4 regions of the Modicisalibacter sp. genome follow, and region 3 is predicted to be linked to each of the others. Evidence: predicted binding sites of a transcription regulator. Region 3 holds the regulator's gene; each other region holds the start of a gene.

Region 1 (7,400 bases), on a different contig from region 3:
CGGCACGCACGTTGTAGTCGATCAGGCTGCCTCCGTACTGCTGGGGATCGGCCAGCGGCGAGAGGATCTCCTGGATCTTGAGCTTCTCGTAGCGCCACTGGCTGGAGTGGTTGTAGAAGAACGAGGTGCCGTTCATCTGGCGCGGCGGGCGCGTCCAGTCGAGGCCGAAGGCCAGCGGCAGCCAGCCGGTCTGCGGGCGCAGCTTCTCCTGGCCGACGTAGTGCGACCAGCCGCCACCGCTCTGGCCCACGCAGCCGCACAGCACCAGCATGTTGATCAGCCCGCGGTAGCTCATGTCCATGTGGTACCAGTGGTTCATGCCGGCACCGACGATGATCATGCTGCGGCCATGGGTCCTGGAGGCGTTGTCGGCGAACTCGCGGGCGATGCGCAGGCACTGGGCGGCGGGCACCCCGGTGATCTTCTCCTGCCAGGCCGGGGTGTAGGGGCGCACCTGGCCGTAGTCGGTGGCGCCGTCGTCGGCGTCCGCCGCACCGAAGCCACGGTCGATGCCGTAGTTGGCGCAGGTCAGGTCGAACACCGTGACCGCCAGCACCGTGCTGCCGTCGGCGCGGGTCAGGCGCTTGACCGGCAGGCTGTGGTAGAGCACGTCGTTGCCGGCGACGTGGGCGAAGTGCTCGCGCTCGATGCCGCCGAAGTAGGGGAAGGCGACCCGCGCCACGTCGTCACGATGCTCGGCGAAGGTGAGCAGCGGCTCGATCTCGCGACCCTCGGCGTCCCGCGGCTCGAGGTTCCACTTGCCCCGGTCGGCCTCGACGCCGTCCTGGCCCCAGCGGAAGCCGATCGAGCCGCGCGGCACCACCAGCCGGTCGCTCGCCTTGTCCCAGGCGACGGTCTTCCACTCGGGGTTGTTGGCCTGGCCGAGCGCCTCGCCGAAGTCGCTGGCGCGCAGCTGGCGGCCGGGGGCGTAGCTGCCGTCCTCGCGGGGCTCGAGCTCGACCAGCATCGGCATGTCGGTGTAGCGGCGCACGTAGTCGGTGAAGTAGGGGTCCTGGCGCTCGAGGTGGAACTCCTTGAGGATCACGTGGCCCATCGCCATCGCCAGCGCCGCGTCGGTGCCCTGCTTGGCGGACAGCCACTCGTCGGCGAGCTTGGCCACCTCGGCGTAGTCCGGGGTGATCGCCACGGTCTTGGTGCCCTTGTAGCGCACCTCGGTGAAGAAGTGGGCGTCCGGGGTGCGGGTCTGGGGCACGTTGGAGCCCCAGGCGATCAGGTAGCCCGAGTTGTACCAGTCGGCGGATTCCGGCACGTCGGTCTGCTCGCCCCAGGTCTGCGGGCTCGCCGGCGGCAGGTCACAGTACCAGTCGTAGAACGACAGGCAGACCCCGCCGATCAGCGACAGGTAGCGTGCCCCGGCGGCGTAGCTGACCATCGACATGGCGGGGATCGGCGAGAAGCCGATGACCCGGTCGGGGCCGTACTGCTTGGCGGTGTAGACGTTGGAGGCGGCGATCAGCGTCTCCATCTCCTCCCAGTTCGCGCGCACGAAGCCGCCCAGGCCGCGGGCCTTCTTGTACTGCCTGGCCCGGGTCGGGTCCTCGACGATCGACGCCCAGGCGTCCACCGGGTCGTCGTGGCGCTCGAGCGCCTCGCGCCACAGCGCCAGCAGCGGCTTGCGGATCAAGGGGTACTTGAGCCGGTTGGCGCTGTACAGGTACCAGGAGTAGCTGGCCCCGCGCGGGCAGCCGCGCGGCTCGTGGTTGGGCAGGTCCGGCCGGGTGCGCGGGTAGTCGGTCTGCTGGGTCTCCCAGGTGACCAGGCCGTTCTTGACGTAGATCTTCCAGCTGCACGAGCCGGTGCAGTTCACGCCGTGGGTGGAGCGCACGATCTTGTCGTGCTGCCAGCGGGCCCGGTAGCCGTCCTCCCAGTCGCGGGTTTCGTCGCGGGTCTCGCCGTGGCCCTCGGCGAAGTGCTCGGGGCGGCGGGTCAGGTACTTCAGGCGGTCCAGAAAATGACTCATGGAATCTCTCTCCTCAATGGCTCGGGGTCATGACGACGCGGTCTGGGCCGGCGTCGCCCGCCCGGGCTCCTGAAAGCGGATCTCGGCGTTGGCGCGGGTGTAGTAGAACCAGGTCAGGGCCACGCAGACGGCGTAGAAGGCGATGAAGCCGTACAGCGCCAGCTCGGCTCCGCCGGTCAGGGCGATGGAGCTGCCGAAGGTCTTGGGAATGAAGAAGGCCCCGTAAGCGGCAATCGCCGAGGTGAAGCCGATGGTCGCCGCGGATTCCTTCTCGCTCTGCTGGCGCTGCGCCGCGGCGTCGAGATCGGGCATCAGCCGCGCCACTTCCTGGCGGAAGATCTCGGGGATCATCTGGAAGGTGCTGGCGTTGCCCACCCCGGTGAAGAAGAACAGCAGCAGGAACATGGCGAAGAAGCCCCAGAAGGCGCCCGGCTGGTCCTTGATGCCGAGGAAGAACAGCACCCCGGCGACGCAGGCGATCATCGCCGCGAACACCCACAGGGTGACCCGGGCACCGCCGAAGCGATCCGAGACCCAGCCGGTGCCGGCGCGGGACAGCGCGCCCACCAGCGGCCCCAGGAAGGCGAACTGCAGCACGTCGACCTCGGGGAACTGGTTGGAGGCCAGCAGCGGGAAGCCCGCGGAATAGCCGATGAAGCTGCCGAAGGTGCCGGTGTAGAGCACGCACATCAGCCAGTTGTGCTTGCGCTTGAAGATTACCGCCTGGTCCTTGAACGAGGACTTCGCGCTGGCGATGTCGTTCATGCCGAACCAGGCCGCCACCGCGCCGATCAGGATGAACGGCACCCACACGAAGCCGGCGTTCTGCAGCCACAGGCGGTCACCGTCGCCGAGGGTCTGGGGCTCGCCGCCCAGTGCACCGAACACCCCGGCGGTGATCGCCAGCGGGATCAAGAACTGCATGACGCTGACGCCCAGGTTGCCCAGTCCGGCGTTGAGCGCCAGGGCGTTGCCCTTTTCGCGCTTGGGATAGAAGAACGAGATGTTGGCCATGCTCGAGGCGAAGTTGCCGCCGCCGAAGCCGCACAGCAGCGCCAGGATCAGCATCACCAGGTAGGGAGTGTCGGGGTTCTGCACGGCGAAGCCGATCCACAGTGCCGGCAGCGCCAGCGAGGCGGTGGACAGCGCGGTGAAGCGCCGGCCGCCGACGATCGGCACCATGAAGCTGTAGAAGATGCGCAGCGTGGCGCCGGACAGCCCGGGCAGCGCGGCCAGCCAGAACAGCTGGTTGGAGCTGTAGTCGAAGCCCACCTGGGGCAGCTTGGCGACCACCACCGACCACACCATCCACACCGAGAAGGCCAGCAGCAGGTTGGGGATCGAGATCCACAGGTTGCGGGTGGCGATGCGCTTGCCCTTCTCGGCCCAGAAGTCCGGGTCCTCGGGACGCCAGTCCTGAAGCACGAAATGGCTGGGGGTGGCCAGTTCCGGCAGGTCGCGGACCTCGCGGCCGGTACGCCATTCGTGACGGCTGGCCCGCAGGATCGCGTAGTGCATCCACGCCAGCGCCGCGCCGGAGACCACGAACAGCAGCATGAAGCAGCTCTGCCAGATACCCACCACGTCGTTGAGCATGCCGAAGGTCAGCGGCAGGAAGAAACCGCCCAGCCCGCCGATCATGCCCACCACGCCGCCCACCGCGCCGACATGCTGCGGGTAGTAGCTGGGGATGTGCTTGAACACCGCCGCCTTGCCCAGCGACATGAAGAAGCCCAGCACCATGATCAGCGCGACGAAGCCGATCAGGTTCATGGTGAAGGAGAACTCCAGGGTGCCGTGCACGCCCTGCACGCTGTAGCGGGTCGGCGGGTAGCTGAGCAGGAAGCTGCACACCGCCGAGGCGATCAGCGTGGCGTACATCACGCGCCGTGCGCCGTAGCGATCGGAGAGCCAGCCGCCGAGGATGCGGAACAGCGACGCCGGGATGGTGTACAGCGCGGCGACGATGCCCGCGGCGGTGATGCTCAGGCCGTAGACCTCGACCAGGTAGTGCGGCAGCCACAGCGCCAGGGCGACGAAGCCGCCGAAGACGAAGAAGTAGTACAGCGAGAAGCGCCACACCCGCAGCTCGACCAGCGGCGCCAGCTGCTGCTTGAGCGGCACGGCGTCGGCACGACGCTGGGCGCTCTGCGGGTCGGTGCGGGCCAGCAGCAGGAAGGCCACGCCCATGATCGCCATCACCGTGGCGTAGACCAGCGCCGCGCCCTGCCAGCCCAGCGCCAGCAGCAGGAAGGGCGCCCCGAAGTTGGTCACCGCCGCGCCGACGTTGCCGGCGCCGAAGATGCCCAGCGCGGTGCCCTGACGCCCGGGCTCGAACCACGCCGAGGTGTAGGCCACGCCGACGATGAACGAGCCGCCGGCCAGGCCGATGCCCAGGGCGCCCAGCAGCAGCATGGGGTAGCTGGTGGCGAAGGTCAGCAGGTAGACGCAGCCGGCGGTGGCCAGCATCAACAGGCTGAACACCCAGCGCCCGCCGAAGCGGTCGGTGAGGATGCCCAGGAACAGTCGGCTGATCGAGCCGGTGAGTACCGGCGTCGCCATCAGCAGGCCGAGCTGGGTGTCCGACAGGTCGAACTCCTGCTTGATCTGCAGGCCGAGAATGGAAAACAGCGTCCACACTGCGAAACACAGGGTGAACGCCAGCGTGGAAAGGCCCAGGGCGCGATTCTGGGCGCGCTTCGGCGGGCTGGTAGTGTTGGCCATGGTCGTCCCCTCTGGCTCGGTCAAAGACTTCCCGAGCGCCTTTTCGCCCGGGTCGGGCGCTGCGAAAGGCGCTCTGAGCGGACCTTGCTACAGGGGGGCGGGCCGGCCGTTGACCTGAGTCAATGTGCTTGTCCCGACGCCTCGGCGAGACTAGGCTGGATACCTCTTTCGGGGTATTCGGCCACCCCTGGCAACACCTTGAACAACAACAATTTTTCAGGAAGGGTCGCCCCGGCGGCGTGGCGCCCCCGGCCGGTTGACTCATTGGAGGTACTCCCCCGTCGTGTGTCGAGATCGTCTCTCATGCCCCGTTCCCTGACCTTTCGCGCCGGGCTGGCCATGGCCGGCATCGTGCTGCTGGCACTGACCAGCATGCTCGGCTCGATCGTCATCGCCGAGACCGCCAGCGGCGACGCGGCGGCGATCAACCAGGCCGGCGCCCTGCGCATGCAGGCCTACCGGCTGCTCGCCACGCGGGCCCGGCCCGACAGCGCCGAACGCCTGCCTGACCGGCTCGCCGAACTCGACCGCAGCCTGGCCTCGCCGGTGATCACCGAGCGCCTGCCGGACGACCCGCAGCACCCGCTGACCCGCCAGTACCAGGCGGTCGCCGAACAGTGGCGCGAGCAACTGCGCCCGCTGATGCAGACACCCGCGGCCACCGCACCGGCCGACGTCGCCGCCCGCGTGGGCGACTTCGTCGACCAGGTCGACCGGCTGGTCGGCCAGCTGCAGCGCGAGGCGGAATCGCGCATCCAGCTGCTGCGGCTGTTCCAGGGCGTCATCCTGTTCCTGACGCTGGGCCTGGTGTTCCTGGCCATGTACAAGCTGGCCGCCGGGGTGATGCCGCCGCTGCGCGATCTGCTGCAGGTGGTCGAGCGGGCCCGGCACGGCGACTTCAGCGGCCGCACCCGCTACACGGCGGGCGACGAGCTGGGTCTGCTGTCGCGCACCATCAACCAGATGAACGAGAACCTGTCGCAGATGTACGGCCGGCTGGAGGAGCGGGTGGCCGCCAAGACCGCCGAGCTCCAGCGCAGCAACGAGAGCCTCGGCCTGCTCTATCAGGCGGCACGCCGGCTCAACGGTGCCCCGCCCGGCGATGCCCGCTACCGGCACGTGCTCGCCCAGCTCGCCGCCGTCACCGGGCTGGGGCCGATCACCCTGTGCCTGGCCCAGGCCGACGCCGAGCAGGCCTACCTGCGCCTGTCCACCCGGGCCGAGGACTGCCCCGACTTCTGCCGGGCGCCGGACTGCGTGCCCTGCCTCGACGACCACGACGACACCCCCTCGCCCTGGGTCTACCGGGTGGCGGTCAGCGAGGCCGACCGCCACTACGGCGTGCTGCTGATCCAGCACCCGCCCCACTCGCCGCCCGAACCCTGGCAGCGCGATCTGGCGGACACCATCGCCGGGCTGATCGCCACCTCGATCTCGCTGGCCCAGGGCTACGCCGAGCAGCGCCGCCTGGCGCTGATGGACGAGCGCGCGGTGATCGCCCGGGAACTGCACGACTCGCTGGCCCAGTCGCTCTCCTACCTGAAGATCCAGGTCGCCCGCCTGCAGGCGCTGGTTCGCGCCCAGGCCCCGGCGGCCGACACCGAGGCGGTGCTCGACGAGCTGCGCGAGGGGCTCAACGCCGCCTATCGGCAGCTGCGCGAGCTGCTCAGCACCTTCCGTCTGAAGATGAGCGGGCCGGGGCTGGAGGCCGCGCTCGAGGAGACGGTGCGCGAGTTCACGCGGCGCGGCGAGCTTTCCATCCATCTCGACTACCGGCTCGACCACTGTCCGCTGTCGCCCAACGAGCAGATGCACGTCCTGCAGATCGTCCGCGAGGCGCTGTCCAACGTGCTCCATCACGCCCGGGCGAGCCGCTGCGAGGTCTGCCTCGAGACCGACGCGCACGGCCGGGTGACGGTCAGTGTCCACGACGACGGCGTCGGGCTCGGCGAGCGCACGGACCAGCCCGGCCACTACGGCACCACCATCATGCGCGAGCGCGCCGCCGGGCTGGACGGCCGGCTCGACCTGACGGCACCGACCGCGGGCGGCACCGAGGTGCGCCTGCGTTTCACACCCCAGGTGCGCCGCGAGGCACCCACCACCACCCTGCCCGGAGACGCCGAATGACGACCCCGGTCCTGATCGTCGACGACCATCCCCTGTTCCGCCGCGGCGTTCGCCAGCTGCTCGAAATGGACACCGCCCTGAGCGTCGCCGGCGAGGCCACCGACGGCCAGGCGGCCCTGGATATCGCCACCCGCGAATCCCCGGCGCTGATCCTGATGGACCTGAACATGGCCCGGATGGACGGCCTGGATGCCCTGCGGGCCCTGCGCGAGGCCGGGGTCGAGTCGCGCATCGTCATGCTCACCGTCTCCGACGCCGAGGACGACGTGATCGCCGCGCTGCGCGCCGGCGCCGACGGCTACCTGCTCAAGGACATGGAACCCGAGGACCTGCTGGCGGCGATCAAGGAAGCCGCCGAGGGGCAGATGGCGATCAGCCCGCGGCTTGCCGGCCTGCTGGCCCGCGCCCTGAGCGGGTCACGCACCGCCCCCGGCGAGGACGCCCTGGCCACCCTCACCGCCCGCGAGCGCGAGACCCTGCGCGCCCTGGCCCGCGGGCTGAGCAACAAGCTGATCGCCCGCCGGCTGGCGATCAGCGAGGGCACGGTCAAGGTCCACGTCAAGCA
Region 2 (7,400 bases), on a different contig from region 3:
GTGGTGTATCCAGGGTACCTCTCAGCCAATGCTCACAGGTAAAAGCACGCGCCATATCACGAGCATGCTTGCGCCTTTCAAGCTGCACACTGGCATCCACCAACCACTCATTGACAAGGGCCACGCCATTATCTTGCTCAAGTGGCAGGGGAAACTGTTCACGCCAATAAGATGCATGTTGATTTAGGAAGGCCGCCGGATCATTTTGCTGATCAAGCTCATACTCACTAGCCAATTTTTTCAAAGTTTCAACAATACTGGCAAGCAGGTGATAGGTATCATCGTTTTGGAAAGACTTCGGGAAATACCGCCTAAACTGACGAATAACAGAAACAGCTTCCTGGCCCGCATTTTTATGACTGAGACCCGCCTTGATAGCACGACCAAAACCATGTTGCTCACTCTGCAGCAGCCTCCATGGTAAACCACCTTCCGCAAACAGAGACCCCAGATAGTCAGCGCGCTGATCGCGATAACGCAAGGGGCGCTCCCAGAAACTCAAACCCAACTTGACCAGCTCTGCCCGATCGTTAGGCTGCAACTCAATATCCAGCTGTTTATCGAAGGCTTGCCAGGACCAGTGAGCGTCATACTCACGCCGATAGGTATCCGCCACAAACAGGCAAAACCCCGCAGCCCAATAGATGCCATACGTTGGGCTCAAGCGTTCCTCAGCATTCATGGTTAGCAGGGCTGCCAGAAACTCCCGCTCGCTTTCCCTGGTGGCATAACGATATAGCGGCTGACCATTAGGAGAAGTTCGACCTCTTCTGGCCAGATAAGCCCTGATCCACGTTTTAGCCGACTCACCTTCCACCGGATTTACCATGTATGAGCATCCTTTCCTCGTGAGTATGAAAACCGTGGCGCTTCTTTTAGTAAATACCTATTAATTAGCCAGGTAGCACACGTGCGCTATCACTCTTTAAAGACGATTTTCTAGCTGTAATATTCAGCCCATAGCCACCGCCTCTTCGTGCACGGGCATGCTTGATACCGGCATCATCAAAATACAGTCCCGGTGCCCACCGTGAGGCAATGCCAGCTGGCAGTGCAGCATTCAAGCGGCGTTTGATACGGTTCGTCGCCTAGCTGACATCCAGCCCGCGAACATACTGTATTCAAAATGCACCGGGCGTATGCACGCTGCTTCCAACGTGGTTTCATGCTGGTCAAATCACTCCTCAAAGCTATGGGGTAGCCACGGTTTACAGAGGTGCGCAATCAAAACATCGATCATCGTGCCGGCTGCATAACGCGGCTGAACGTGCATGCCTAGCTTGCCGGGAGGTCCGCTTTGGGTCGATAGCGGACATCACTCCACAAGCTCCGTCACCTTTTCCGCATCGAAAGCCAACCGCCCGGCAATCGCCTGCATCTCATCGATTGACCGTTCATAGCTCCAGGCTACATCGGCGATATCAGGCAGCGAGTAATAGGTGGTATCGCCCTTGAACGGGCAGTGGGTAACGGTAGAGGAAACCGACAGCTTCGATATAGCCACATCCGCACGCAGCAGATAGTGTCTCGGTGGATAACCACGCTCGCGCAGTTCGATGGCCCGGCAGGTATCGGCAATCAGCATGTCGCCATCGAAAATGCGAACCCGGCGGGTATGCGGATGCAGGGTAATGCGGGGTTCGGCGGTGTGATCGGCCATCGTCAGTCCCTTGCTGGTCGGCTGGTTCCTCAGCCTAGAATTAGGGATACATAATGTCACCGCCTGGAGACAATTTCACTTCGGCTTTTGATCCAGATCGGTCTTGCGGGTCTGGTCCGTTCAGCATTCGCCGAGCCATCCCACGCTTGGCGCCAACGCCCCCGCCCGCCATGATGGTGGCGCTCATAAGCTGCGGGAGACTCTCGGGATGCACCAGACACCACGCACACCGGCACCGCTGACGAACTTGGGCCGCCGCTCCGTGCTGTTCGTGATGGCGGCGGATGCCGAATACGGCCCGCATCTGCGGGAGCGGTTCACGCCCGTGATGATTGGCGTGGGGCCGGTCGAGGCGGCGGTGGAACTCACCGCGGCGCTGGCGGAGCTTTCAGCGCGCGGGCAACGGCCGGACCTGGTAGTGTCGCTGGGCTCGGCGGGCAGCCGGGATCTCGAGCAGACCGAGGTCTATCAGGCGACCTCGGTGGCCTACCGCGACATGGACGCCTCGCCGCTCGGCTTCGAGAAGGGCGTCACGCCCTTCCTCGACCTGCCGGCCACCCTGCCCCTGCCGCTGCGTATTCCCGGGATTCCCGAGGCCACGCTCTCGACCGGCGCCGATATCGTCTCGGGCGCGGCCTATGCCGCCATCGCCGCCGACATGGTGGACATGGAAAGCTACGCCTGCCTGCGTGCCTGCACCCGCTTCGACGTGCCGCTGGTGGTGCTGCGCGGCATCTCCGACGGCAAGGCGGAGCTGAACCATATCGACGACTGGACGGCGTATCTCCACGTCATCGACGAGAAGCTGGCCACGGCTGTGGATCGGCTGGGTGAGATGCTCGACGATCAGAGATAGTCCCGCATCTCCGGGATCGGCGAGCTGGCTTCACAGTGTATGACCGCCATCACGCGGATGCCGTGGTGATTCTCCAGCCGCTCCTGCTCCGGTTTGGATAGCAGGCCGTTGGTCACCACCACGGCTTTTTCCGCTACCCGCCCGCGGGCCCCCTCTTCCAGGCGAACCACCAGCTGCCGATATTCCGCCCGATGATGCTTCACGTAAGCCAGCTGCTCGAAGGCATGTGGGATATCGCCGGCTCCCTTGAGTTCGACGAGTACGGCGGCATGACGTTGATTGCCCTGCCAGAGGAAGAGGCCATCGCACTTCGGTTGGTTGTCGCGCAACACGCAGCCATCCAGCACCACGGCGACGGCCCGCTCCCCTGCCTTGGGGGTCAGGCGAACCAGCTTGCCCTGTTCACCGAGCGTGTACTCCCCGAGGCACTGCGCCTGTGTGTTGCCCATCTTCCGACACACGCAGCCCTGATACTCGCCCAGATTCATGCCTCGCGATGCTCCCACTCGATATCCCGCATCTCGTCATAGAGACGATTGATGGCATTGAAGTGGCTGAGCAGCGTGTCATCGAGCAGCCCCAGGTCGGCCGCCATCAGCGACTGGGCCTCGTTCGGCGTCACGTGATAGGCGGCTACTTCTTCCGGCGCTAGCGGCAACAGTGACCGGATGGGCTCGCTGGTGATCTCAAAGCCGTCGATCTGACTGCGCTTGAGGTGATTGTTGAGCGCCTCGACGATAAAAGGGCTATGCGTGGTGACGATGAACTGGGTATTGGGGAAGGTGGCGAGCAGGTCCCCCAGCACTCGCCGCTGCCACTCGGGATGCAGGTGCAGATCGACTTCGTCGATCATCACCACCGCTTCGGCCGCCAGCGGATCGTCCAGCTGCGGATTGGCCATGGCCATTCGAGAACTGAGGTCGATGACCAGCCCCAGCAGGGTCTGATAGCCATCGCTGAGCTGAGCGATATTCAACCACTCGCCTTCCTGCTTCACCGCGAAACGCAGCGGGTTGAGCTCGATATGCGGCTCGGAGAGGTCCGGGAATAACCGCGTGATGGCACGGCGGACGGCGTCCAGCTCGGGCAACGTCACATCGAAGCTCTTGTGCTGCTTCTGCAGGCGATGCTCCTCGTTCTCCTTGTTGTAGAACCAGACGAAGGCCGCCTTGAAACGCGTATCGGCGTTCAGCGCATTGGCCAGGGCATCGAAGCGTTCGTGTGACTTGGGAAACCCCTTGCGACTCAGGGGAATGTCCAGAAGGGCACGGCTGACGCCGTAATAGGCAAACACCGGCAGCTCGAAGGATTCACCGGCAGCCCAGGGCTCGATCACGGCACTGTCGAGATGCTGCTTGAGCGCCTTCACACCTCGCCCCGGAGGAATCTCGCCGGCCGTCTTCCTGCTGTTGTCGCGTCGCTGCAGACGATCCCAGCCCAGGCCCTGAGGGGTTTGCAGGGTAATCCGCGTGTAGGGAGCCAGGTGGTTATCCTGCTGATGGATGTCACCGCGTTTCTTGAAGGTCATGCCCGACACACCAGGCAGATAGGTGAGGATTTCACCGAGCCCGATGGCGATACCGTCCAACAGCGTGGTCTTGCCGCTGCCATTCGCGCCCATCAGCAGGGTCAGGCGCGGCCCCAATGTCATCGACAGAGAGGGCTTGGCGCGAAAGTTTTCCAGTGTCAGGCACTTGAGCTTCATTCAGAGGCATTCCGCCGGTAAGGGTTAGGCATAGAAGTCTGGCATGTTAGCGAAGGACGGTCGACTGATCGCCCGGTATCGCAGAATCAAGGAGCGCGCCACGCGGGCGTGTCGTTCATGCCTCCCCCAGGAACTGTCGAGCGAACGCCTGGAACGCGGGCGTCTCGTAGCCGCAGCGCCACAGCAGACGCGTGCTGACGGTGCCCATCTCCAGCGTGGCCAGGTCGTCCGACACGCGGCTCACGTCCAGCACGCTGCGGGGCAGCAGGGTGACGCAGGCGCCCGCCGAAACGGCCGCCACCATGGCGTGGTAGGAGCCCAGCTCCTGGATGCGCCATTCGCTTCCGGCGACGATGCCGAGTCGCTGTTCCGCCATGGCGCGGTAGGTGCAGCCCGGCCGGAAGGCGGCCAGAGTGCGGGTGCCAAGCTCCGCCGGCACGGTGGCTTCGGCATCGGCGGGCGGCAGCAGCAGCAGCAGCGATTCCTCCCAGACCGGCGCGCTTTGCAGCCCCATCTCGGCCAGGGCCGGTTCGTTCTCGAGCTCGGCGGGCAAGGCCACGAAGGCGCAGTCCAGCCGCCCGTCGCGAACCTCATCCACCAGCGGCCCCGAGGGGCCGGTGCTGACCTCGAGCCGGGTCGCCGGATGGGCGCGGTTGAAGGCCGCCAGCGGCACCGGCAGCCGGCTGGCCGCCGTGCTTTCCATGCTGCCGATGCGCAGGCTGCCGCCACCGCTGCCGCCCACGGCCTGCCGGGCCTCGTCCTCCAGCGCCAGCAGGCGCTGTGCGTAGGTCAGGAAGCGCTGCCCCGCCGTCGAGAGCGTGATGCGCTTGCCGAGGCGAATGAACAGCTCCGCGCCCAGCTCCGCCTCCAGCTGCTGTATGCGCGTCGTGACGTTGGAAGGCGCCCGCCCGAGCCGCGCGGCGGCGCGGGTCACGCTCAACTCGGCGGCGACAGCCTCGAAGATTCTCAGGGTTTCCAGATCCACATCATTCGCCTTTTGAAATTCATTGATCTATTTTATTCTTAATTTGAGAATAAATGAAAGCCATCGTTCCCGCACTCGTGGAGGCCTTTCCCATGACAGCGTCGAATCCCCTGACCGACCGGCTCGGCATTCAGCCCATCATCCAGGCGCCGATGGCCGGCGTGGCCACGCCGGCGCTGGCCGCGGCCGTGTCGAATGCCGGCGGCCTGGGCTCCCTGGGTATCGGCGCCAGCGGCGTCGAGCAGGCCCGAACAATGATCGAACAGACCCGGGCGATGACGTCCCGCCCGTTCAACGTCAACGTCTTCTGCCATGCGCCCGCACTGCGCGACGCGGCCCGGGAATCGGCCTGGCTCGCCCACCTGGCCCCGCTGTTCCGGGAAAGTGACCGCGAGCCGCCGGACGAGCTCGACGAGATCTACCGCAGCTTCGTGGAGGACGATGCGACCTTCGAGATGCTGCTCGAGTCGCGCCCCGCCGTGGTCAGCTTTCACTTCGGCTTGCCGTCCGAGGCTCGGATACGCGCGTTACGGGAGGCGGGCATCTACACGTTGGCGACGGCCACCAGCCTGCAGGAGGCGCGAGATAGCCAGGCGCGGGGCGTCGACGCGATCGTTGCCCAGGGCGATGAAGCAGGCGGGCACCGCGGCTGCTTCGACCCGCAAGCCGACGATGAACAGCTGAGCACGTCCGTGCTCGTTCGCTGGCTCGTCAAGGAGTTGGCCCTGCCGATCGTCGCGGCCGGCGGCATCATGGACGGCCAGGGCATCCGCTCGGCCCTGGCGCTGGGCGCCTGCGCCGCCCAGCTGGGAACCGCCTTCATCCTGTGCCCGGAATCGGCGGCCAACGAGGGCTATCGCGCGACCCTCAAAAGCGAACGTGCCGGGGTGACCCGCATGACCACGGCGCTTTCGGGGCGTCCGGCGCGCGGCATCCTCAACCGCCTGATTCGCCATGCCGAGGCCACGCCCGAGGCAACGCCCCCCGCCTATCCGGTGGCGTACGACGCGGCCAAGCGGCTCAACGCGGCGGCGGCCGGCCACGGCCATCATGACTTCGCGGCGCACTGGGCCGGACAGGGCGCGCCACTGGCACGCGAACTCCCCGCCGGCGAGCTGGTGAGCCAGCTGCTCCAGGAATGGCACGACGGCGCCTGACGCCACCGGCACTCGCCTGCCCGCTTCGCGTTTCGCGGCACCGCCGAAGGCCCCGGCTCTCCTATACTGATTGGGTTGGTCGACGCGTGCCGGGCCCTCTCACCCTGGGCCGCAAGCGGGCTCGGCGATAACGCTGGCGGGCGCCTGCCCGATGCGGCCGGCCCGGCGATGCCGGGAGGAGAGTCCCATGCGTGCAGTCATGTGGGGTGGTGTGATCCTGGCGGGTCTGACGGCGGCCCCACTGGTAACGGCGAGCCCGCCTCCGGGCCAGAACATGGAGGCGACGGCGTTGATCGAATCGGTGCGCGCCGCCACACGGCGCTTCGAGGATGTCAACGCGGCCCTGGCAGCGGGCTACGTGCCGGACCCGTCCGGTGAATGCGTGACGGCCGAGGCCCATGGCGCGCCCGCCGAGCTGGGGGCCATGGGCATCCACTACCTGCGCCCCGACCTGCTCGGCTTCACGGTCACCGCGCCGCGGGTGGATGGCACCGGCACCCATACCGACTTCATGAACCCGGCCATCCTGCTCTACGAACCCCAGGAAGACGGTTCCCTGGTGCTGGTCGGGGTCGAGAATCTGGTGTTCCGCAAGGCCTGGGAGAGCGCGGGCCACGGCGCGCCGCCGGTCCTGGCCGGGCGCAACTGGGAGTACATGGTCGATGACCCGACCACCCCCACCGAGGAGGCCCACCACTTCGAGCCCCACTACGATCAGCACCTGTGGTTTCGCGACAATCCCAACGGCAACCTCGAGCCGTTCAACCCGACGGTGACCTGCCGCCACCACAAGGTGTGACACCCCGCGGCCGGGCCTGGAAACCCGGCCGCTTCCACACTGGATGCGCCCCTCCTGATGAGTCGGGCCCTCATCGACTGCCGTAAACGCTCATCACCCGTTCATCGTCCCGGGCCGCCATCGGCGTTCAGACGACGACGTGACTCGGCGCCCGCATGGCATAATCGGCCGACCCGGGCATGGCGCCACACGGCGGGCGCGCCATCCCGACACACAGCAAGGAGGGGAGGCACCACAT
Region 3 (7,400 bases):
CGAGCGTGATACCTATTCGGTGGTCAAGGAGAAGACGCCGGAGGGCAAGACCACCTGTGCCCTGTGCTCGCGGCTGCGGCGCGGTTCGCTGTACGGCTTCGCCGAAGAGATCGGTGCGACCAAGGTGGCGCTGGGCCACCATCGCGAGGATATCCTCGAGACGCTGTTCCTCAACATGTTCTACGGCGGCAGCCTCAAGGCGATGCCGCCCAAGCTGCTCTCCGACGACGGCAAGAACATCGTCATCCGCCCGCTCGCCTACTGCCGCGAAGCGGACATCGCCGAGTTCGCGCGACTGATGGAATTCCCGATCATCCCCTGCAATCTATGCGGTTCGCAGCCCAATCTGCAGCGTCAGGTGGTCAAGGAGATGCTGGCCGAGTGGGAGAAGAAGCACCCCGGCCGGCTGGAGACGATGTTCAAGGCGGTGACCAACGTCGCGCCGTCGCAGCTGGCCGATCGCGAACTGTTCGACTTCGCGGGGCTCGAGGCGAAGCAGCAGCGACTGAACGCCTCACGCATCGACGCGCTGGACCTGCTGGCCCGGGAGGCCTGAACCGCCGGCGCGCGATGCGCGCCGGATCAGTGCTCGTGGTCGCCTTCCGCCAGGGCTTCCAGGGCGTCGAGGTCGAGGATATGCACCTCGCGGCCCTGCACATCCACCAGCTTGTGCTGCTGGAAACGGCCGATGATGCGGCTGACGGTTTCCACGGCCAGGCCCAGGTAGTTGCCGATATCGGCGCGGGCCATCGACAGCCGGAAGCTGTAGGGCGAGTAGCCGCGGCGGCGGAAGCGTGACGACAGGTTGACGATGAAGCTGGCCAGGCGCTCGTCGGCGGTCTTGCGCGACAGCAGGCGCAGCATGCGACGGTCGTCGCGCAGTTCCTTGCTCATGCTGCGATAGAGCTGGTTGCGCAGCTCCGGCAGGGTCTCGGAGAGCTGGTCGAGACGGTCGAAGGGGATTTCGCAGACCGTGGTGGTCTCCAGCGCGACGATGCTGCCGGGATAGTGCTTCTCGTCGATGCCGTCGAGCCCCACGAGCTCGCTGGGCAGGTAGAAGTTGGTCAGCTGGTCCTCGCCGTCACCCTCGCTGGTAATCTGCTTGAGACTCCCCGAGCGCACCGCGAAGACGCTGGTGAAGGCATCCCCCTGGCGCAGCAGCGCCTCCCCCTTCTTGAGTGGCGCACGGCGCTGGATGATCGCCTCGAAGCGATCCATCTGATTGAACTCCAGCGCGAGCGGCAGGCACAGGGAACTCAGGCTGCAGGTCTGGCAGCGGGCTTCCTGCAGCCGGGGGCGGCCGGCATGAAGGGCGTGACTCGCCATGTTGGTCTCCCGAACGATCAAGACTCGTTCCCTATGGTAGTCCCTATGCGGGGCAATAAGCGATGAGGGATTCATTAAAGTTTACTGTTAGAGAATTCGGGAGTGGCGACCCCGATGACCGCTGGTGCGGGTATCGAAGGCCATCGCCAGATGACGCACCAGCAGCCGACCCAGCGGCGTGACCTCGAGCCGGTTGCCGTGCCGCGTGATCAGGCCGTCGCGCTCGGCCGGCTCCAGGGCGCGCAGCGAGTCGGCCAGGTAGGCCGCGGCGTCGAGGCCGAAATGCTCGCCGACGGCGTCCAGGTCGAGCGCCAGGTCGCACATCAGGCGCTGAATCACGAAGGCGCGCAGGCGGTCGTCCGCGGTGCGGCGCAGGCCCCGGGCGGTGGGCAGGCGGCCGGCGTCCAGGGCGGCCTCGTAGTCGTCCAGGCGCACCGGATTCTGAGCGTAGCAGTCGTCGAGATGGCTGATCGCCGAGACGCCCAGCCCCACCAGGTCGCATTCGCCGTGGGTGGTGTAGCCCTGGAAGTTGCGGTGCAGCCGCCCCTCGCGCTGGGCGACAACGAGGCTGTCGTCGGGACGGGCGAAATGGTCCAGGCCGATGTGCACGTAGCCGGCCGCATCGAGGCGCTCCCGGGTGTCCATGAGCATGGCCAGCTTCTCCTCGGGCGCCGGCAGGGCGCCGGCATCGATGCGCCGCTGGGGCTTGAAGCGCTCCGGCAGGTGAGCGTAGTTGAAGATCGACAGCCGCGCCGGAGCCATGGCGATGACCTGCTCCAGGGTCTCGGCGAAGGTGGTGCGGGTCTGGTGCGGCAGGCCGAGAATCAAATCGAGGTTGAGCGAGCGGAACCCCAGCCGGTGCGCCTCCTCGACCAGGCTTTCGGTCAGCTGGCGGGGCTGGACGCGGTTGATGGCGCGCTGCACCTCGGGGTCCAGGTCCTGCACGCCGAGGCTGATGCGATTGAAGCCCAGCGCCTGCAGGTGGCGCAGGGTGAGGACATCGGCCTCGCGCGGGTCGATCTCGATGGCATAGTCACGGTCGGACGCACTGGACAGCCCAAAGCGGGCATGCAGGCGGTCGATCAGATCGCTCATCTGGTCCAGGGTCAGGAAGGTCGGCGTGCCGCCGCCCCAGTGCAGCTGGCGCACCTCGCGGCCGGTATCGAGGTGGCGCGAGGTCAGCACCATCTCGCGGTCCAGGCGGCTGAGGTAGCCTACGCTCAGCGACGTGTCCTTGGTGGCGATCTTGTTGCAGGCGCAGTAGAAGCAGATCTTGCGGCAGAACGGGATATGAACGTAGAGCGACAGCGGCCGCCGCGCGGCATTGCTGCGTTTCAGGGCCGCAGTGTAATCCTCGGCGCCGAACGACGGCGAGAAGTCCAGCGCGGTCGGATAGGACGTGTAGCGCGGCCCCGTGTGCGCGTAACGGCGAATCAGCTCGGCTTCGCGCGGATCGGGGGCGGCAGCAACGGGGGGATCGACGGCGGTGGCGGACATGACGGACTCTCGAACCGGAAACGACAGTCTCATGCTACGCCGCCGCACCCGTCGGGCGTCTGACCTGCGTCAAGCGGGGGGCGCATGGTGGCCCGCCATGACGGCGACAAGCCCCCACAGCTGCCACAGCGCGAAGCCCAGCAGCAGCAGCGCGGCCAGGGTGCGGCCCAGCGGGTGGCGGACCAGCCGGGTCAGCCGGTGGGCGGCGGCGCCGGTGACCAGCAGCGCCGGCAGGGTGCCCAGCCCGAAGGCGCCCATCAGCAGGGCGCCGTGCCAGCCGCCGCCGGCGGCCAGGCTCCAGGCCAGCATCGAATAGACCAGCCCGCAGGGCAGCCAGCCCCAGATCGCGCCCAGCGCCACGGCCCGGGGGACATGCACCACCGGCATCAGGCGCCGGCCGATGGGCTCCAGGTGGCGCCACAGGTGGCGCCCGCCGGCTTCCAGGCGGGTCAGCCCGCGCCACCAGCCGGCCAGGTAGAGGGCCATCATCACCAGCAGCACGATGGCCAGGCCCTGCAGCACGAAGCGGGCCCGGGGGACGCCGTCACCGACCCAGCCGCCCAGCGTGGCGACCAGCGCCCCGGCGAGCATGTAGCTGGCGATGCGCCCCAGGTTGTAGCCGAACAGCAGCCCGCCCAGGCGCAGCGGGCTGCGCAGGCTGGGCGGCACGGCGAAGCTCAGTGCGCTCATGATGCCGCCGCACATGCCGATGCAGTGGGCGCCGCCGAGCAGCCCCACCACGAAGGCGGCGGCGAGTGGCGGCAGGTCGGGGACGGCCGCGGGCATCATGGCGGCGGACCCTGACGCGGTCCCCGGCGGGTGTCATCCTCCTCCGGCGCCGGGTCGGACGTGCCGTCGCGGCGGCGCTGGCGGGCGGCCGGCAGGTCGCCCTCGTCATCGTCGAACAGGATGCGATGGGCGGGACCTTCCAGGTCATCGAACTGGCCCGAGCGTACCGCCCAGAAGAACGCCCACACGGCCAGCCCCAGCAGCAGCAGCGACAGCGGAATCAGCAGGTACAGGATGCTCATGGTGCGGTCTCCTCGGGATCGGGGAGCGATGTGGCGGCGTCACGGCCGAGGCGCAGGGCATTGCCCACCACCACCAGCGAGCTGCCCGCCATGCCCAGTGCCGCCGCCCAGGGCGGCACCAGGCCGGTGGCGGCCAGCGGCAGCGCGCAGAGATTGTAGCCCAGCGCCCAGGCGAGGTTCTGGCGGATCAGGCGCCGGGTCCGGCGCGCCAGCGTCACGGCCTCGGCCAGCCGCCCCAGCCGCGGGGCGAGCAGCACGCCATCGGCGCGGGTGCGGGCGAGGTCGGTGGCCTCGTTCATCGCCAGCGAGACATCGGCGGCGGCGAGCACCGGGGCATCGTTGATGCCGTCGCCGACCATGATCACTCGCTCGCCGGTGGCCTGCAGGGCCTGCACATGGGCCAGCTTGGCCTCCGGGGTGGCCCGGGCCTGCCAGTCGGTCACGCTCAGCCGGCGGGCCAGGGCGGCCACGGCGGGGGTATCGTCGCCGGAGAGCAGTTCCACGGCAAGCCCGGCCTCCCGGAGCGCGGCGACGGCCTGCTCGGCGCCGTCGCGCAGGGTGTCCTCGAGCCGGAACCAGGCCAGCGGGGTCGTCGCCTCGGCCAGCAGCAGCCATTGGCCGTCGCCGGGCGGCGGTGCGGGCGGGGCGCTCATGACGGCATCGGCACGCCCCAGCCGCAGGGCGCGGCCCGCCACCTCGCCGCTCAAGCTGCCCATTGTCTGGCGAGTGACATTGCACGCCGTGATGCCGGGAACGCGATAGGGGGCGAAGGCGTGGGCGATGGGGTGTTCAGAGTGGGCCTCCAGCGCGGCGGCCAGCGTCCGCGCTCGGGCGGCGTCGATCCCGGCAGTGAGGGGGTGTGTCTCGGCCAGTCGCGGGCGGCCCCGGGTCAGGGTGCCGGTCTTGTCGAAGATGACCCGTGTGGCGTCGGCCAGATGCTCGATGGCATCGGCCCGGGTGAGCAGCACCCCCCGCCGGCGCAGCCGCCCATGGCAGGCGGACAGGGCGGCGGGCATGGCCAGCGCCAGGGCGCAGGGGCAGGTGACCACCAGTACCGAGATCGTCACCCACAGCGCCCGCGACGGGTCGATCGCCAGCCAGGCCAGGGCCACGCCCAGGGCGGTCAGCAGCACGCCGATGACGAAGCGGTGCGCCAGTCGGGCGGCGGTGTCCAGCAGGCGCGGGCGTTCGCTGAACGCGCGATCGGTGAGGGCGAGGATCTCGGCGGCCCGCGAGGCGCGGGCGGTACGGGTGACGCGTACGGTTAGGGTGGTGTCGAGGTTGAGGCTGCCGCCGGTGACGGCCTCGCCCGGCCCCCGGGGCACGGGCTGCGACTCGCCGGTCAGCAGGGCCTCGTCGAGGCTCGAGGCGCCGTCGAGAATCACGCCATCGACCGGCACGCTCTCGCCGGGGAGCACGCGGATGCGATCATCGGGCACGAGCCGCGTGGCGGGCACGACCTGCTCGTGGCCGCCGGCATCGAGACGCAGGGCGCTGCGTGGCAGCACGCCGGCCAGGGCATTGCCGCTGCGGCCGTGGCGATGACGGGCGCGCATCTCGAGATAGCGGCTGCCCAGCAGCAGTGCCGTGAACATGGTCACCGAGTCGAAGTAGACCGGTCCGCCGGTGGCGACGCCGTAGGCGCTGGCCAGGTAGGCCGCGAGGATGGCCAGGGTGACCGGCACGTCCATGCCCAGGTGGCGGCTGCGCAGGTCGCGGCAGGCGCCACGCAGGAAGGGTTGGGCGCAGTAGCCCACCACCAGCGTGGCCAGGGCCAGCGAGAGGGCGTGGAAGAGCGCTTGGAAGCGCGGGCTCATGCCGCCGTCGCCGGGGAGGTAATGCGGGATCGAGAACATCATCACCTGCATCATGGCGATGGCGGCGACGATCAGCCGCCGCGCCGCCCGGCGCTCCTCGCGCTGCTGGTGCTGCTGGGCCGCGTCGGGCACGTAGGGCTGGGCCGGATAGCCGATCGCCGCGAGTTCGGCGAGGATCCGCGACAATGCCAGATGGCGGCGATCCCACTCCAGGTACAGACGATGGTTGCTGAGATTGACCGCGCTGCGCGTCACGCCGTCGAGGGCGTTGAGGCGGTGCTCGATCAGCCAGGCGCAGGCCGCGCAGGTGATGCCCTCCACCGCCAGGGTGACGGCCGCCCGTTCGTCGTCGAGGGGGTGCAGGAAATCGGCCTGCAGCTCGGGGTCGTCGAAGACCCGCCAGGTCTCCGGCCGGGCGCGGCGGCCGGTGTCGGGGCGCTCGGGCAGCCGAGTACGAAAGCGGTAGTAGCCATCCAGGCCGCCGGCGACGATGGCCCCGGCGACGGCCTCGCAGCCGGGACAGCACAGTGGCTGCGGCGTGTCGTCGACGTTGACCCGCCAGGGGGCGCCGGCCGGGACCGGCGCACCGCAGTGAAAACAGGGCGTGGCTGTCGCCCCGGTCATGGCGACTCCGCATGCGGGGCCAGCCACTGTGCCCGGGTCTGCGGCAGGTGGATCTCGCCGGTGAGCCGCCAGGCGGGCTCGGGGACGTCCGGGTGCAGCTGCACGTACCAGCGATAGCGCAGCGCGCTGGGCAGCTGCCCGCTGTACTGGCCGCCGCGCAGCCGGCGCAGCGTGATGTGCCGGTCACGGCCGTCCTGGGTGGGGAACAACAGGGCGAGACGCAGGCGCTCGGGGCGGGCGTCGCCCTCGAGGGTCACGGTGACGTCGCCGGTGACGTCGTCGATGCGCAGCCGAGCGCGCTGGCCCAGCTCGCGCGCCCTCTTGTCCTGCTCCAGCACCCGGTTGATGGCCAGGCCCTTCTTGTAATAGTTGTCCACCACCATGCCGTCGAAGCTGGTGATCGACAGCACCAGGGTGGTGGTGCCCATGACCACCGCCATGGCCAGGATGCCGAGCAGGAACCAGGGCCAGAATTCCTTGTACCAGGGGCGTGCCGGAGGTTGCATGGTCATCTCCTTGCCGGCCCCAGGAAGCGGGCTTCCTTGGCCAGATGGATGCGTGGGGCGTCGATGGCGGTGATCGCGAGGATAAACGCCTGGCTGGGCGCGTCCAGCGACTCGGCGGGGGCGATGATCGACAGTGCCAGACTGCGCCCGGCACCGGGGGCGAGCGTGAGGCGCTGGGTGTCGCTCAGGCGCAGACCGTCGATGCCGCGCAGCGTCAGCCGGTAGCGGTGGGCGCGGGCGTCCATGTTGCGCACCCGGAGCGTGTAGGCGTTGCGGATGCCGCCCTCGGCGGTGACGTCGTAGAGCTGGTGGCGGTCGCGCTCGAGGTCGGCGTCGAGCGGCACCCGCTCGGCCAGCTGCCAGGCCAGCAGCGCGACCATGGCCAGCAGCGCCGCCAGGTAGCCGATCAGGCGCGGGCGCAGCCAGCGTGTGGGGCGCCCCTCGAGGGCGTGCTCGGTGGTGTAACGGACCAGCCCGCGGGGCCGGCCCAGCTGGTCCATGACGTCGTCGCAGGCATCGATGCAGGCCGCGCAGCCCAGGCAGGCGTACTGCAGACCGTCGCGGATGTCGATGCCGGTGGGACAGACCTGCACGCAGCG
Region 4 (7,400 bases), on a different contig from region 3:
GTTGAACAAATCCTGATCAGCCGTGCCGATTGCCGTCCTGGCGGCACCGGCGCGGCCTGTCCCCTCATCGCACACAGGGTTATGCACAGTTTCTGTGCATAACCCGAGCCGGCGAAAGCGGACGGATGCGGCTGGTCGTCGCGCCGTCCAGCGACTAGAATCTAGCCACACCTGAAGCCTGTTGAATTACCGCCTGGCCGAATCGCGAGATTCGGCCAGGCGGTTTTCCTGTTTGCCCTGCCGATAGTGAATGGAGGAGACGGCGTTGCGCAGTCTGCCGGCGACCCTGCCGATACTTTTCGTGTGCGAGATCAGCTTCCTGCTGGGCCATGGTCTGATCATGACCCTGCTCGGGGTACGGATGTCCCTGGAAGGCTTTCCATCGCAGATGGCCGGTCTGCTGATGTCGAGCTTCTCGCTGGGCTTCGTGCTGGGCAGTTACTTCCTGGAAAAGCGCATTCGCTCGGTGGGGCACATCCGTGTCTTCGCCGCCTGTGCCGCCATGCTGGCGGTCACCGCCATGCTGCACGGGCTGTGGGTCAACCCCTGGGCGTGGCTGGTCTGGCGCGTGGCGGGCGGGGCCTCCACGGCGGGACTGTTGATGGTGATGGAGTCGTGGGTCTCCGGGGAGTCGACCAACGACAACCGCGGCAAGGTGCTGGGCTGGTATCTGGTGATCTCCACGCTGTCGCTGGCCGGCGGGCAGTGGATGCTCAACCTGGCCGACCCGGCGACGATGGTGCTCTTCTCGGTCTCGGGGATGCTGTTCGCGCTGTCGCTGGTGCCGCTGTCGATCCACCGTATTCACGGGCCGACGCACTCGAGCCATGACACCGCCCACAAGATTCGCTTCAAGGAGCTCTACCGGCGCGCGCCGGTGGGGCTGGTGGGGGCCTTCACCGCGGGGCTGATGGTCCAGGCCTTCTTCGCCATGACGCCCTATTTCGGCCAGGAGATCGGCCTGTCCACGGCGCAGACGGCCCAGTTCATGGCCACCACCACGCTGGTGGCGCTGTTCGCCCAGTGGTTCCTGGGGCGTGTCTCCGACCGGCTCGACCGGCGCAAGGTGATTCTCTGCATGGCCGGGGTGATGGCCATCACCGGGGCCTTCATCTCGGCGGCGGCAGGACACAGCTATCTCGTCCTGCTGGTGGTGGCCTGCTTCCACACTGCCATGCTGCATACGCTCTATTCGCTGAGTCTGGCGCATACCAACGACTGGCTGGAGCCGTCCGAGATCATCGCCGCGAACTCCAAGCTGATGATCTGGTACGGGGTCGGGTCGATTGTCGGGCCGTTCAGCGCGTCGCTGGTGATGCAGGTCGTGGGGCCCGAGGGGCTGTGGCTCTTCCTCGGCTCGGCCGCGCTGGCGCTGGCGATGTTCGTCATGGTGCGCCTGCACGGCACGCAGACCGACAAGGCGCCCGAGGTCGAGCAGGAGCCCTACGCGCCCATGCCGATGATGGAAACGCCGCACTATCACAGCGAACTCGACACCCGCTATGACCCCCAGCAGCTCGAGTTCGACTTCGAGTTCTACGAGTATGAGCTGGAGGATGTGCCTGACGCCGAGGTGGAGACCACGGCGTCAGCCGACGAGGCCGAGTCGGCTGACGCGGCGGACGAGACCGGCACGTCGGAGGACGAGTCGATGGGCGAGGAGCCGGCCCACGAGGACGAGGAAGGCGACGAGGCGATTCAGCAGCGCGGCGAGTCGTGGCACGAGAACGAACACGAGCCGGCCTCGGCGGCGCCTTCGGCACCCCGGGCGGGGTGACCGGGGACGCGTCGAGCGTGGCTCAGGCGATCTCGCAGCGGGTATGCTCGGGCAGCAGCAGTTCGGCGGCCCTTTCCTGGTGTCCCGGCAGGCTGCGCTGGACCAGTGCCAGGCCGCCAGGCACGATTCGATGCTCGTCACCCTCGGCGAAGGCCAGGCGTCGCGAGGCGGCGGTATAGTAGCGGTAGTCCAGCAGCGGCGAGACCGGAAAGAGCCCGTGGCGCCGGTCGTCGCTGCCCGGCAGGCCGGCCTGCCGCAGCTGCCGGTCGAGTCCCGCCAGCGGCTGGCCGAGCCGTTCGCAGTCGAGCCCGGCGTGATGCAGGCGTGGGCCGAGCGCCGCGATCCAGGCGGCCAGCGGATGGGCTCGGAGCAGTTGCTGGTAGGTGGCCCAGTCGGGCATCGGCCAGGGGCGGCCGCGGCACAGCAGGTTCTGGCCTCGGCAGTCGGCGGGGTGGGCGGCACCGATCAGGGCTTCCAGCTGGCGGCGCGGCTCCCGGGTCAGGGCGCCGGGCTGCAGCTCCACCAGCAGCAGCCAGGCGCCGTCGTCGTCCGGCGTCAGGCAGGAGACCAGCACGCCGCGATCGGCCATGGCGTACTGGCCGGCCCGCCGGTAGCCGAAATGCGCGAGCGTGGGCAGCAATGCCTCGGAACTGAAGGGGCCGTGGTTGAGTGTCACGATCGCCAGGTATTCGGCGCTCGGTACCCGTGACCAGAGGTCCAGGGCGGCCAGGTCCGGGTTCAGGTGAACGTAGTCCAGCCACAGCTGCTGCAGAAACTCTTCGCGTTGCATGATCGGAGGTCTCCCTGTGATGCCTCCGAAGTATAGGCAGTGCCGCCCGGGGGCCATTCAACGCCCCGCCTCGTCAGGCGGGGGCGGCGGGAGAGGCCGGCAGGCAGGCCAGCGTTGAACGTCGAATTTCCGCTTCCTCGTCGGCCGCGACGATGCCGATGGCCGGCCCGCCGCCGCGGTCCAGCCGTGGCGCATGACGCGCATTGGCCGCGTCGTCGAGCTTGATGCCCAGCCAGGCGAGGTCGTGGCACACGGCCTGGCGGATCGGCGCGGCATGCTCGCCGATGCCGGCGGTGAAGATCAGGGCGTCCAGGCCGCCGAGCAGGGCGACCAGCCCGCCGATTTCCCGGACCACCCGACGCACGAAGAGCGCGACCGCCTCCGCGGCGGCCGGGGCGTCACTGGCCAGCAGATCACGCATGTCATCGGACAGTCCCGAGACCCCGTAGAGCCCGCTGTCATGGTAGAGCAGGTGCTCGATCTCGTCGGCGCGCCAGCCCTTCTGCTGCAGCAGGTAGAGAATCACGCCGGGGTCGAGGTTGCCCGCCCGGCGCCCCATCATCAGCCCGTCGAGCGCGGTGAAGCCCATGGTGGTGGCCTGACTTTGCCCATCCGCGAGGGCGCACAGGCTGCAGCCGTGACCCAGGTGGGCGATGATCACGCGGCCCCGATGGCGCTCGCCGATCAGCTCGGGCAGCTGGCGCACGGCGTGGGCGTAGGACAGTCCGTGAAAACCGTAGCGCAGAATGCCCTCCTCGGTCAGCCGGCGCGGCAGCGCGAAGCACTGGTTCAGCCAGGGCTGGCTGCGATGGAAGGCGGTGTCGAAGCAGGCCACCTGCGGCAGGGTGGGCCAGTGAGCGTGCAGGGCGTCGATCAGCGCCAGCGCCGGTGGCTGATGCAGGGGCGCCAGCGGGATCAGTTCGCGCAGCTCGTCGACCACGGCCGGTTCCAGCAGGCAGGGCGCGGCGTGGTGGCGACCGCCGTGCACGACGCGATGTCCCACGGCGCTCAGCGGCACGTCGCCGAACTGCGCCTCGAGCCAGTCAAGCAGCGGCGCAATCACGGCGGCGTGCCCGGTTCCCGTCAGGCGGGGCAAGGCGTCACTGGGCGTCGTGGCGCCGTCGAGCACCAGATGCGGCGCCTCGTTGATGCGCTCGATGGTACCGCGGACCCGGCAGCGCTCGTCATGGAAGAGCGCGACCTTCAGCGACGACGAGCCGGCGTTGAGGGCGAGAACGGCGCGCGAGGTCATGGTGTGCGCCCCCGATGCACCACCAGGCAGGCCAGCGCGGCGGAGGCCAGCCGGCTGGCAGTGGTGTCGCTGCGGCTGGTCAGCATGATCGGTACCCGCGCGCCCATGACCAGCCCCGCCGCCTGGGCACCGGCCAGGTGGATGAGCAGCTTGGCGATCATGTTGGCGGATTCGAGGTCGGGGCACATCAGGATGTCGGCATGGCCGGCGACCGCCGAGGTCAGGCCCTTGGTGCGGGCGGCCTGCTCGGAGACCGCATTGTCGATGGCCAGCGGGCCGTCGAGATCGCCGCCGGTGATCTGGCCGCGCTGGCTCATCTTGCACAGGGCGGCGGCGTCGAGGGTCGAGGGTATGCGTGGATTGACGGTTTCCACGGCGGACAGGATCGCTACCCGCGGGCAGTCGAGCCCGAGGGCATGGGCGAGGTCGATGGCATTCTGGATGATATCCCGCTTGGCGGTGAGGTCGGGCTGGATGTGCAGGGCGCCGTCGGTGATCAGCAACGGCCGTGGATAGCTGGCGACGTCGAGTGCGTAGATGTGGCTCATCTGGCGTTCGGTGCGCAGCCCGGCCTCGGTGGCGAGGACGGCGCTCATCAGCTCGTCGGTATGCAGCGCCCCTTTCATCAGGGCGTGAACCTCGTTGCGGGCGGCGAGCGACACGCCGGTGTCGGCGGAGGCGTGACTGTGGGGAGTGTCGACGATGGTCAGATTCGACAGCGATTCGCCGAGGGTCCGCGCGGTCTCGAGAATGCGTGCCCTGGGGCCGACCAGCAGCGGCTCGATCAACCCCTGGCGCCAGGCTGCCAGCGCGCCACCCAGGGAGAGCGCATCGCAGGGGTGCACCACGGCGGTGCGGATGGGGGGGTAGCCACGGGTCGCGTCGATCAGTTGCCGGTGGCGATCACCGACGGCAGGGCCGTGAGGCAGTGTGCCTTGATCCGCCATGCTCGAGTCTCCGTCATGCCGGGCGTCGCCCGGGAATGCCACGACTCTAGGCGGGAATCGGCGCGCCGACCAGCACAGATGCGCCTCTGTTGACCTGGGTCACATGCAGGGGGCGCGAATCAAGAACGCCGGCTCGAGGCCGGCGCAGGAAGGGCAGGCGGCAGCTCAGTTGACCGGGGTTTCCGGCATCAGCTGATTGTCGCGCACGTACTGGTCGAACTCGGTGAAGCCGCCGATGTGGGTCTGGTCGACGAAGATCTGCGGCACGGTCTCCACCGGCTTGCCGATGGTCTTCTCCATGTCGGCCTTGGTAATGCCTTCTTCATGGATGTCGATGTAGCGATAGTTGAAATCATCGCGGGCGTTGGTAAGTTGCTCGGCCAGTTCCTTGGCGCGTACGCAGAACGGGCAGCCGGCGCGTCCGAAGATGACTGTCAGCATGGGATCTCCTTTATGACGAGAAGCCTGGGTGTTGGATCATTGAATCTGGGGCGCATTGTTTCGCATTCGGCGCGCGAGGACCAATAGAGTCTCGCTACGCCGATTATTGCATGCCTTTATGGGGCCGGGTCATTCCGCGTCGGGCGACAGGCGGCCTTCGTCGGCACGCTGCAGCAGATTGCGAAGGGCAACATAGATATCCGGCGCCGCGGCGACGATATGCTCGCCGTAAAGCTCGTCGGGGATGCCCTCGGGAGCCGGGTAGACATGGCCGGTGCGGGCGCCGGCCTCACGGGCGATCAGCAGCCCGGCGGCGAAATCCCAGGGCGAGACGCTTTCATAGTAGGCATCGAGCCGTCCGCAGGCCACGTTGCACAGGTCGAGGGCGGCGGAGCCGCAGCGCCGTACGTCCTGACAGTGCTGCATGACCGCCGAGAAGCGGCGCAGCAGCGGCTGGCGGCCGTCGCGGCGATAGGGAAAGCCGGTGGCAATCAGGCTGCTCTCGAGCCGGCTGGCCAGGCTGGTGCGGATGCGGGCCTGGTTGCGCCAGGCGCCTTCGCCGCGGATGGCCACGAAGGTCTCGCCCAGGAAGGGCGCGTGTACCACGCCGATCTGCACGCGGCCGTCCACCGCCCAGGCAATCGACACCGCGACATGGGGAAATCCCCGGGCGAAGTTCACCGTGCCGTCGATCGGGTCGACGACCCACAGCGGCCCCTTGCGCCCCAGGGCTTCGCGGTCGGGAGCGATTTCCTCGCTGAGCCGGGCGTCGTCGGGAAAGTGCTGCTGCAGGCGTTCGCTGATCCACTCGTCGACCGCCACATCGGTGTCGGTGACCAGTTCCGTGCCTTTCTTGTAGCGCTGTGAGAAGCGCTGGCTATCACGAGCGGCCAGGATCTCCTGGCCGGCGCCTTCGGCGATCTCGGTCGCGATGGCGAGCCGCTCGGCTAGCTGCATGAAACCTCCTGGGGTTGGTGGCGATACGGGAAGCCGTCAGCGTCGCACCGGGCGCTTCTGCAGCTTGCGCTGCAGGGTGCGGCGATGCATGCCCAGCGCCCGGGCCGTGGCGGAGATGTTGCCGTCGTGTTCCTGCAGCACCTTCTGGATGTGTTCCCAGGTGACGCGGTTGATCGACGGCGGATTGTCGGCGATGTCGATGTCGGGGTCGCCGGTCTCGCGGTTGAAGGCGGTCAGCACCTCGTCGGCGTCGACGGGCTTGCACAGGTAGTTCACCGCGCCGAGCTTGATGGCTTCCACGGCGGTGGCGATGCTCGAGTAGCCGGTCAGCACTACCACGCGGCACTGCGGGGCCACGGCCAGCAACTCCGGCAGCAGCTTGAGCCCCGAGCCGTGCTCGAGCTTGAGATCCAGGGTGGCGAGCTGCGGCGGCGAGCGCCGGGCCAGCTCCAGCGCCTGCTCCTCATCCGTGGCCACCAGCACCTCGAAGCCACGCCGGCTGAAGGCACGTTCCATGACATGGCAGAACATCTCGTCGTCATCGACGATCATCAGGCGTTCGGCAGTTTGCATAGCAGCGTTCCGTGTCGTAGGGCAATGCCGGCGTCATTCGCCGGCAATCAGGCGGGGCAGCTTGACCTCGGTCAGGGTGCCGCCCTCTTCGTGATTGTAAAGACTCACGCCGCCGCCGAAGCGGTTGATGGTGGCGTGGGTCAGGAACAGGCCGATCCCCATCCCCTTGCTCTTGGTGGAGACGAACGTGTCGCCGAGCTGGTCGGCAATCGACATCGCCACGCCCGGGCCGTGGTCGCGGATGTCGATGATCACTTCCTCCTTGGTCCAGTCGAGGCTGATGACAATATCCTCGGGATTGGCGTCGGCGGCGTTGTTGAGCAGGTTCATCAATGCCTGCTCCAGGGTGGTGTCGACCGCCAGCACCGGGGTGCCGCGCTTGCCGAGGATCTCGATATGGTGAGTGACGTCCGGGCGCAGCACCAGCCAGCGCTGCACGACGTCCTCGAGCCAGGCCTGGGCCGGCAGCGAGGCGGGCTGGGCCAGGCGCCGGCGGTCGGCATTGGCGACCAGGTTCTGCAGCCGCGACTTGCAGGTATCGACCTGGCGGCGCAGCAGGTCGATGTCGGCCTCGAGAGTCGGCTGGCCGGCGGCATCCTCGCGCATTTCCTTGAGCAGCACCGCCATGGTGGAGAGCGGCGTGCCCAGTTCATGGGCGGTACC

What was found. Region 3 encodes FNR, which switches genes on or off when oxygen is low (the NO sensors DNR and NnrR bind a similar motif). Its sites were predicted from a motif close to TTGATNTANATCAA; they were not measured.
Region 1: ACTCB7_RS04100 (nitrate/nitrite transporter) is a predicted target of FNR. The motif match lies at 4,815-4,828, and genes of this name have one in related genera.
Region 2: ACTCB7_RS14355 (DUF427 domain-containing protein) is a predicted target of FNR. The motif match lies at 1,748-1,761, and genes of this name have one in related genera.
Region 4: ACTCB7_RS05860 (bifunctional enoyl-CoA hydratase/phosphate acetyltransferase) is a predicted target of FNR. The motif match lies at 4,856-4,869, and genes of this name have one in related genera.

The regions. Positions count from the first base shown of each region.
Region 1 is NZ_JBSREH010000006.1:219-7,618, reverse strand. It holds gene ACTCB7_RS04105 (nitrate reductase subunit alpha) at 1-1,981, opposite strand, end outside; gene ACTCB7_RS04100 (nitrate/nitrite transporter) at 2,009-4,705, opposite strand; gene ACTCB7_RS04095 (type IV pili methyl-accepting chemotaxis transducer N-terminal domain-containing protein) at 5,009-6,835, shown strand; gene narL (two-component system response regulator NarL) at 6,832-7,400, shown strand, end outside.
Region 2 is NZ_JBSREH010000047.1:94,819-102,218, reverse strand. It holds gene ACTCB7_RS14360 (STY4851/ECs_5259 family protein) at 1-829, opposite strand, end outside; gene ACTCB7_RS14355 (DUF427 domain-containing protein) at 1,316-1,660, opposite strand; gene ACTCB7_RS14350 (5'-methylthioadenosine/S-adenosylhomocysteine nucleosidase) at 1,869-2,516, shown strand; gene ACTCB7_RS14345 (hypothetical protein) at 2,507-3,004, opposite strand; gene ACTCB7_RS14340 (AAA family ATPase) at 3,001-4,221, opposite strand; gene ACTCB7_RS14335 (LysR substrate-binding domain-containing protein) at 4,337-5,206, opposite strand; gene ACTCB7_RS14330 (NAD(P)H-dependent flavin oxidoreductase) at 5,299-6,363, shown strand; gene ACTCB7_RS14325 (hypothetical protein) at 6,551-7,162, shown strand; gene ACTCB7_RS14320 (ornithine cyclodeaminase family protein) at 7,399-7,400, shown strand, end outside.
Region 3 is NZ_JBSREH010000001.1:198,620-206,019, reverse strand. It holds gene ttcA (tRNA 2-thiocytidine(32) synthetase TtcA) at 1-556, shown strand, start outside; gene fnr (fumarate/nitrate reduction transcriptional regulator Fnr) at 583-1,326, opposite strand; gene hemN (oxygen-independent coproporphyrinogen III oxidase) at 1,414-2,823, opposite strand; gene ACTCB7_RS00965 (sulfite exporter TauE/SafE family protein) at 2,893-3,609, opposite strand; gene ccoS (cbb3-type cytochrome oxidase assembly protein CcoS) at 3,609-3,854, opposite strand; gene ACTCB7_RS00955 (heavy metal translocating P-type ATPase) at 3,851-6,295, opposite strand; gene ACTCB7_RS00950 (FixH family protein) at 6,292-6,801, opposite strand; gene ccoG (cytochrome c oxidase accessory protein CcoG) at 6,804-7,400, opposite strand, start outside.
Region 4 is NZ_JBSREH010000016.1:66,185-73,584, forward strand. It holds gene nhaD (sodium:proton antiporter NhaD) at 1-5, shown strand, start outside; gene ACTCB7_RS05845 (MFS transporter) at 266-1,777, shown strand; gene ACTCB7_RS05850 (VOC family protein) at 1,800-2,567, opposite strand; gene ACTCB7_RS05855 (acetate/propionate family kinase) at 2,641-3,819, opposite strand; gene ACTCB7_RS05860 (bifunctional enoyl-CoA hydratase/phosphate acetyltransferase) at 3,816-4,766, opposite strand; gene ACTCB7_RS05865 (GrxA family glutaredoxin) at 4,932-5,207, opposite strand; gene ACTCB7_RS05870 (inositol monophosphatase family protein) at 5,337-6,164, opposite strand; gene ACTCB7_RS05875 (response regulator transcription factor) at 6,201-6,737, opposite strand; gene ACTCB7_RS05880 (ATP-binding protein) at 6,771-7,400, opposite strand, start outside.